Regions from separate parts of the Gemmiger qucibialis genome, predicted to be linked through region 2. Evidence: a T-box and tRNA genes for the amino acid it is inferred to sense, from the RefSeq annotation. Region 2 holds a T-box; the other holds one or more tRNA genes.

Region 1 (4,419 bases), on a different contig from region 2:
TGGAATCCCCGCGGGATGTAAAAGCCATTGAGCGCACCCATGAGTTCAACGGCCTGTACCATGTGCTGCATGGCCTGATTTCCCCCATGGACGGCATCGGCGCGGATCAGCTTTGCGTAAAGGAGCTGCTGGCCCGCCTGGACGGCACCGTAAAGGAAGTCATCATGGCCACCAGCCCTACGGTGGAAGGCGAGGCGACCGCCATGTACCTGGCCAAGCTCATCAAGCCCCTGGGCATCAAAACCACCCGCCTTGCCTATGGCTTGCCAGTTGGTTCCAGCCTGGAATACGCTGATGAAACCACTTTGTACCGCGCTATGGAAGGCCGCGGCGAAATGTGACGCCCGATTTGGCTTGACAAAACGATTTTACTGCGTTATACTGTATACCCCTTAGCGGAATGGATTTGCATGCTGCAGGGGAAAACGGCTTTGAAAGGAGGTGCGCTTGATGGCACAGGAAAAGCCCGGCAAAAAGGTGATTGCCCAAAACCGTGAAGCGCGCCACGAGTATTTTGTCATCGAAGCGCTGGAAACCGGCGTTGAACTGGTCGGCACCGAGGTCAAAAGCCTGCGTGCCGGCGGGGTCAACTTGAAGGATTCCTGGGCAGATATTGATGATGGTGAGATCATCCTGAAAGGCATGCACATCAGCCCATATGAGCAGGGGAATATCTTTAATAAAGATCCCCGCCGCCCCCGCCGCCTGCTGGCGCATAAAAGCGAGATTCGCCATTTGCAGCAGCAGATCAAACTGCAGGGGTACACACTGGTGCCGCTCCAACTGTATTTCAAGCAGGGGCGTGTAAAAGTGGAACTGGGCCTGTGCAAAGGCAAAAAGCTGTACGATAAGCGTGCTGATGCCGCCGCACGGGACGCCAAGCGCGATATTGACCGCGCAATCAAAACAAGAAGATAATTTTTTCGCGCACACACTTTTGTTTTCCCACGCTGTGTGGTTCTGCCGCATAGCGCTTATATGGGGCTGTAATGGTTTCGACGGGGAGAGAGAGGCGTGAGCAGCGGGCCGTGGCGGTGCACCACGATAAAAGTGCCAAACAAAATTAACTGACAACGATTATACTGTTGCCGTCGCTGCCTAATTAGGCACGACCGTCCTGCCTGTTTTAGTACCGCACAGGGTCAGGGCGTCGATTAGGTACTGAACGTGCACGGGCCTAAGCTTTGCCGCCTGTCATGAATTTATGAAGCTACCAATGTGTCAAGCGTGTGCACTCGCTCGCACTGCGGGAATTTTAATAAATGCACTGCGCCCGGAGATACTCTAACCGCTTTCTTTTCGGACACGGGTTCGACTCCCGTCAGCTCCACCAAAATAAAAGCACCCGCCGTACCCCGGCGGGTGTTTTTGTTTTGGTGCTCCGTGAGCTGCTAAGGAGTCGAACAGGGCGGCAGTACCGCAGTACCAGCCCGATGGCCGATGCGGAACGCGGATGCCGTGCGTTCGTCATCCTCGGCGGAATCACTCTCATTATACCAGTGGTTTGCCCGGTGTTTGAATGCCCTGCGAATAGCCGCCTGCCCCTCATACAGGGCAGGCATAAAAAAATACGGTGTGCGTGCATCGTGGTTTCAACAAATGTTGGCGCGGCCATTACGGCACAATTTCCACGCCGGGCAAAACGTCCATGTAAAAACACAGCCGGTACTGGCGCGGGCAGATAGAATTCATTTTGAACTGTTCCAGGCTGGTCACTGCGGTCAGCATGGCCAGCATCAAAACAAGCAGCTTCTTCATTGCGTTCTCCTAAAAATGGGCATGAAAGAACCACGGTGCAGAATTTGCATGCGCTGAATACTCTGGGCGGTGATCTCCCTGTATCTCAGGCTGTTTCTTTCGGTGTAGCATTGTTTTTCTCGGATTGCAAGGCACTTGCCACCGCAGCCGTCCGTTTCCCGTTCCGCCGTTTACAAAAATATTTTTGAAATAGGGCTTGCTTTTTCCATCTTATCCTGCTATAATGATCAAGCGCTGTTAAGGCAGAGGCACAAATGAATATGGGAGCTTTCCCGAGTGGCCAATGGGGACAGACTGTAAATCTGCTGCTTAATGCTTCGGTGGTTCGAATCCACCAGCTCCCACCAAAAAGCTGTGGCAAAAATGTGTCACAGCTTTTTTTGTTGTATCGCTAAAAAATGACGAGCTCATCAGCCCCTTTTTTCAAACGTTTTTTACAGTGTTGTCCAACACATAAAGAGGAAAACCACAAATGTGCACTCAAGAATTAAAAATTGGCACAATTCCGGCTGTACTGTACGGCGAACCGGCCCCCAACATCTGGTTGTTCGTGCATGGCCAGGGCGGTAATAAAACGGAAGCCGCAGCATTTGCGGCGCTTGCCGCCCCAACCGGCTGGCAGGTGCTGGGCATTGACCTGCCGGAACATGGAGACCGCACGGGGGAAACTGACTTTACTCCCTGGCAGGTGGTGCCAGAGCTGCAAACGGTGCTGGCCTATCTGCAGCAGCACTGGCAGGGGGTTCGGCTGCGGGCCAACAGCATCGGGGCCTATTTTTCCATGTTGGCTTTTGCCGGGGCAACGATTGAAAAAGCGCTGTTTGTTTCGCCGATTGTGGATATGGAGCGGCTGATCTGTGATATGATGCAGTGGGCAAAAGTAACGCCGGAGCAGCTTTGCGAAAAAGGTGAGATCACCACAGAATTTGGGCAGACCCTTTCGTGGCGGTACCTGTGTTGGGTGCGCCAACACCCGCTGGATGGCTGGCAGATCCCCACAGCAATCCTGTACGCCGGGCAGGACACCATGACAAGCCGGGATACGGTGACGGCGTTCGCCCAAAAACACCATGCGGAACTGACGGTATACGAACCGGGCGAGCATTGGTTCCACACCCCGGCTCAGCTAAATGCCATGCAAACCTGGGAGCAGGCACACCGGTAAGAGCCGCTCAAGGCTTGAACCATGAGAAAGAGAGAGGAAAGACCATGGCCATTACAATGTTGGCGGGGTACCTGGTTATTATCAACGCGGCGGCGCTGCTGATGATGGCGGAGGACAAACGCCGAGCCAAGCGGCACCGGTGGCGCGTGCCGGAAGCCGCACTGTTTGGCGCAGCCCTGCTGGGCGGCAGCGCCGGGGCATGGGCGGGCATGTATCTGTTCCACCACAAAACCAAGCACTGGTATTTTGTGGTGGGTATGCCGCTGATTCTGGCCGCACAGCTGGCCGCTGGGGTGTGGCTGGCAGGGAACAGCGGCCTGGTTTGAACAATCGGAATGCTCTGCCGGAGCAATAACGGTGCCGCAGCACCGGGACCCCGACAGAGCATTTGACTTTTTGGGTTAGCCATGATAAACTAATGGCGCCTGATCAAAACAAACAAGGCGTTCCCCAGAAAAAAATTGCGACGGTTCGGCAACGCACCGCCGTTTTTATGAATCAAATGTTAGTCAAATCTAACATTTGCTGACCAAGGAAGTGAAAAAAAGCTCAATGTCAAAACAAACTGATAACAAGCAATTCTGGCAGCAGTGGGCCAGCTGCTATGGCCCGCTGATGCAAAGCAGCGAGCCGCTGTATGCTGCCATTGCGCAGCAGATGCAGCCGCACCTGACGCCGGAAATGAACGTGCTGGAACTGGCCTGCGGGTCCGGCCAGCTCAGCTTCCGGCTTTCCCGCCTGGTGCGGGACTGGGAGGCTACGGATTTTTCGCCCAAAATGATCGCCCAGGCAAAGCTGAAACCCCGCGGGGTGGGGCTGCACTTTTCGGTGCAGGATGCCACCAGCCTGCCCTATGCGGACGAAACCTTTGATGCGGTGCTGATCGCCAACGCCCTGCACATTATGCCCCGGCCGGAAAAGGCTCTGGCAGAAATTTACCGGGTGCTCAAGCCCGGCGGCCAGCTGTTTGCCCCAACCTTTGTGCATGGCGAGGTACCCCGCACCCGGCTGCGCATGCTTGCCATGCGGTGCGCGGGGCTGCAAATCTATAACAGCTGGATGGTGCCGCAATACCTGGCATTTTTGCAGGCGGGCGGCTTTGCCGTGCAGGAACATGCCCTGCTGGGGGATACCCTGGCCCCGCTGTGCTATGCCCGCGCTGTGCCGGACAAAATGCGTGTAACACAGCGCTGAAGCAATCCACCCCAGAACAGAACGATATAATTAAAGGCTGATACCATGATCAACAAAAAACTGCTTTCATTTGACCCCGCCGCCATGCGGTATGTGTGGCGGTGCGTGCTCTGCCAATGGCTCAGCCTGCTGTGCAATGTGGCCTTTGTGTGGGCGCTGGCCGGGATTGTGGGCGACGCGCTGGGGGCCGGGCTGGCTGCTGGCGCATGGCCCGCGGCGTTTGCTGTCTGCATGATCAGCATTCCGCTGCGCATCGTCTGCACCACGCGGGCTTCCGCGATGAGCGATAAAGCTTCCGCGGG
Region 2 (4,419 bases):
TTCTGTATATAGCCCCTTGGATTTTGTGCGATAGTTGATTCCCCATAAAAATAAGTGACGATATGAAAGTCTCATGCCCTGTAAGCGTGCATAACAAAATGCTTACGGGGCGTTTTGCTTTCCGGCAAAAATATATTACCTTGCGCCTTTCATTGTAAAAACAACAGGTATTGTTTTTAGCAGGCACCAAAGGTCAAACAGTACAGAGCAGTGATTGATATAGATCAAATCATATTTGAGCTTTTCTGCAGGGTTCAAATCATAGCCGCCATTGACCTGCGCGTAACCAGTCAGGCCCGGCATAACCTGCATACGGCTGCGGAAGTTCTCGACTTTGCCGTCAAGGTCGTCATAAACAGTGGGGCGTTCGGGGCGCGGGCCAACAAAGCTCATTTCGCCCATAAAGATGTTGAGCAGCTGCGGCAGTTCGTCCAGGTGGGTCAGGCGCAGGATATGGCCAACGCGGGTAATGCGTGTGTCGTTTTCACTGGTCCACTTCGCATCATCCGGGGCAGTGCTTTGCTGCATAGAACGGAATTTGTAGATAGTAAAAGGCTTCCCGCCGTATCCAAGCCGTATTTGTGTGTAAATGATTTTGCCGGGGGAATCCAGCCAAACAACAAGCGCAATCACAGCCATGAGCAGCGCGCAGGTAACAAGCAGAACCAAAGAAAATACAAGATCAAACCCGCGTTTGAGGATGAGATAGCTCATCCTGCGCAGTAAAGGTACAAAAGATGAGCAGCTGACGGGGCGGGGTTCCATAGCCGGATGATACATACGGCATCGACCTTTCTGAAATGTATGGGGCCTGGCAAATACAACAAAAGCTATTTACAATGTTAGCCCAAAATGTACTCAAAATCAATATGTTTCGACAAGATTCATGAAGAAATATTATGAGTGTACGTTAAAATACAGTATAAAGATACATCTGATATGAATTTTTATGTTTGAACGAAGAAAAAAGCTCCCAACTTGTACCAGCTGGGAGCAAATGATAATGAAAAGGAGACGTTAATAGATTGCACATCCGCGTCTACTGTTTTCTTTTACCAGATAAAGAGCTTTGTCAGCATCCTTGAAGATGAATCCGCAGGGCCAACATATGAATGCGTATGCCCGGCGGGGCTGCACGAGTAGGAAATGAATGCTTGCCAAAACAGATGAAATAGGCTAGAATAACAACGAATAATTCACGGCAGCCTGTAGTGGTCTGCCATGGTGGAAATGAACATGATTAAAACTGCTGCGGCAAGTAAAAAAGGTCAAAAGGCCTCCTTTGCCGCTTTCGCTGCGCGATTGAACAGATCGCGGTTTCGGCCAGCGAGAATCTTTCGGTCAATAATGATATCAGCGTTTCGCTGTCCATCACGTTCTATGAAAAGCAGATCGAAAAATAAGCTGCCGCCAAACGCTTGACAAAAGCGGCAACATATGCTAATTTAGTAAACAGTTAAATGCAAGGACGGGAACGAGTAACCGTTTTGCTGTATGCGAAAGAGAGGCCCCGGTTGGTGTAAGGGGCTGGCAGGCAAAGCGGTGAATACATCCCTGAGCAGCAGGCTGAACGCCTTTGATTAAAGGCTGTTAGGCTGGGCCGTGTGCGCACGTTACAGCGTTTGGGTGTCGCAGTTGTACACTTTGGCTACCGCACCCGCGAAGGCCCGCCGCCGTGAGACACGGGCAAACAGAGGTGGTACCGCGTATTTGATCGCCCTCTGCCAAATTCAACATTTGGCAGGGGCGTTTTATTTTTTGCCCTTGCCGCACAAACCAAGGAGGATGCACCCCATGACCATTTATGACGAACTGAAAGCCCGCGGCCTGATTGCCCAGGTAACGGACGAGGAAGAAATCAAGGAAGTAATCAACAACGGCAAGGCTACTTTCTACATCGGCTTTGACTGCACAGCCGACAGCCTGACCGCCGGCCACTTTATGGCCCTGACCCTGATGAAGCGCCTGCAGATGGCAGGCAATAAGCCCATTGCCCTGATTGGCGGCGGCACCACCATGATCGGCGACCCTTCTGGCCGTACCGATATGCGCAAAATGCTGACCAAAGAGGACATTGACCATAACGCCGAGTGCTTTAAGCGCCAGATGGAGCGCTTTATTGAGTTTGGCGAAGGCAAGGCCATGATGCTGAACAACGCTGACTGGCTGCTGAACCTGAACTACATTGAGCTGCTGCGTGAAGTTGGCCCCTGCTTCAGCGTGAACAACATGCTGCGCGCCGAATGCTACAAGCAGCGCATGGAGAAGGGCCTGTCTTTCCTGGAATTCAACTACATGATTATGCAGAGCTACGACTTCTACCACCTGTTCCAAAATTACGGCTGCAACATGGAGTTTGGCGGCGACGACCAGTGGAGCAACATGCTGGGCGGCACCGAGCTGATCCGCCGCAAGCTGGGCAAGGATGCTTACGCCATGACGATCACGCTGCTGACCGACAGCCAGGGCAAAAAGATGGGTAAGACCGCCGGCAACGCCGTTTGGCTTGACCCCAACAAGACCAGCCCGTTCGAGTTCTACCAGTACTGGCGCAATGTCGGCGATGCTGATGTACTCAAGTGCATCCGCATGCTGACCTTCCTGCCGCTGGAGCAGATTGATGAGATGGACCACTGGGAAGGCGAACAGCTGAACAAGGCCAAGGAAATCCTGGCTTACGAGCTGACCAGCATGGTGCACGGTGCCGAGGAAGCTGAAAAGGCCCAGAGTGCAGCCCGCCAGCTGTTCAGCGGCGTAGCCGACCACGAGAACATGCCTACTACCCAGCTGGATGCCGCATTGGTCAAGGACGGTAAGGTTGGCCTGCTGGCTGCCATGGTTGGCGCCAAGCTGTGCGGTTCCAACCGTGAAGCCCGCCAGCTGGTACAGCAGGGCGGCGTTCTGGTGGACGGCGAGAAAGTGACCGACCCGACCTTTGGTCTGACGGTTGAGCAACTCCAGAATGGTGTTGTGATCAAAAAGGGGAAAAAGACCTACCACAAGGTAATGCTTTGATTGTCTGAATTTATAAAATGAGCGCGCAGGCTGCTGCATCCCCGGCACACCGGGCGGCAGCCTGCCGCTTTATTTTGGGCGCATACCTTGCCCCCACACGAGATTTAGGATATAATAAAAGGGTACGAAAAATGCGGCCGGGGGAGCAACCATGCCAAAAGATAAGCTGAAAACAATTTATGTGTGCAACCAGTGCGGCGAAACCAGTCCCCGCTGGCTGGGCCGCTGCCCGTCCTGCGGTGCATGGAACACGATGACCGAAGATGTGGTGGCAGAACCGGCAAAGTCTTCTTCCGGCCGCGCTGCCGCGCCGGTACGTGTGACGGGTCAGACCAGCCTGAAACCGTTGAAACTGAAAAACGTAAGCACGACCGAAGAAAAAAGCCGCATTGTAACTGGCATTGCAGAGCTGGACCGCGTGTTGGGCGGTGGCATTGTGCTGGGCAGTGTGATTTTGATTGGCGGCGAACCGGGCATCGGCAAATCTACCATTCTGCTGCAGCTGTGCGGCGAAGTAAGCCGGACGCGCTCGGTTCTGTATGTGACGGGCGAAGAATCCGTACGGCAGATCAAGCTGCGTGCCGTTCGGCTGGATGTGCCGCAGGATAATATCTCTATTGTGGCGGAAAGCGATGTGGATGAAATCTGCGGGCTGATTGAACAGATGAAGCCGGATCTTGTAGTGATCGACTCCATCCAGACGATGCGCTGCACGGATGTGGCGTCGTCCTCCGGCACGGTCAGCCAGGTCAAGGAAAGCTCGGCACGCTTCTTGAATGTGGCAAAAACGAATGAGATACCGACCTTTATTGTCGGCCATGTCAACAAAGACGGTGCCATTGCGGGTCCCAAAGTCATGGAGCACATTGTGGATACTGTGCTGTACTTTGAGGGCGACAAGACCCTGCCGTACCGCGTGCTGCGCGCCGTGAAGAACCGTTACGGCTCCACCAATGAGATCGGCATGTTTGATATGACCGGCAAGGGATTGGAACAAATCGAAAACCCCTCGCAGGTCATGCTGGAAGGGCGGCCGATTGGCATTTCCGGTACCTGCGTTGCCTGCGTGATGGAAGGTACGCGGCCAGTACTGAGCGAGATTCAGGCACTTGTAACGAAAACGGCGTTTCCAAGCCCACGACGCACGGCAAGCGGGTTTGACTATAACCGTATGTATCTGCTGTTGGCCGTGCTGGAAAAGCGCGCGGGCTATGTGTTTGGCAACCAGGATGTGTATATCAACATCATTGGCGGTCTGAAACTGGACGAGACTGCCTGCGATTTGCCGGTCTGCCTGGCAATGGCGTCCAGTCTGCTGGATCTGCCTGTACCTGAAAAAACACTGGCCATTGGTGAAGTGGGTCTGGGCGGGGAAGTGCGCAGCGTGCCGCACCTGGAAACCCG

Evidence for each region. The T-box of region 2 lies ahead of tyrS (tyrosine--tRNA ligase). A T-box ahead of a tRNA ligase gene usually reads a tRNA of that ligase, here a tRNA-Tyr.
Region 1: it encodes a tRNA-Tyr, which carries the amino acid that the T-box ahead of tyrS (tyrosine--tRNA ligase) is inferred to sense. The anticodon was not compared.

Annotation. Positions count from the first base shown of each region.
Region 1 covers NZ_JAQFEN010000001.1:123,616-128,034, reverse strand. Annotated here, with positions in the region: gene recR (recombination mediator RecR) at 1-341, shown strand, start outside; gene smpB (SsrA-binding protein SmpB) at 451-918, shown strand; RNA gene ssrA (transfer-messenger RNA) at 981-1,333, shown strand; gene PG062_RS00610 (hypothetical protein) at 1,615-1,758, opposite strand; tRNA gene PG062_RS00605 (tRNA-Tyr) at 2,021-2,105, shown strand; gene PG062_RS00600 (alpha/beta hydrolase) at 2,231-2,923, shown strand; gene PG062_RS00595 (DUF1294 domain-containing protein) at 2,968-3,249, shown strand; gene PG062_RS00590 (class I SAM-dependent methyltransferase) at 3,476-4,117, shown strand; gene PG062_RS00585 (6TM ABC transporter family protein) at 4,163-4,419, shown strand, end outside.
Region 2 covers NZ_JAQFEN010000011.1:60,356-64,774, reverse strand. Annotated here, with positions in the region: gene PG062_RS13010 (sugar transferase) at 136-714, opposite strand; T-box leader at 1,457-1,725, shown strand; gene tyrS (tyrosine--tRNA ligase) at 1,795-3,015, shown strand; gene radA (DNA repair protein RadA) at 3,167-4,419, shown strand, end outside.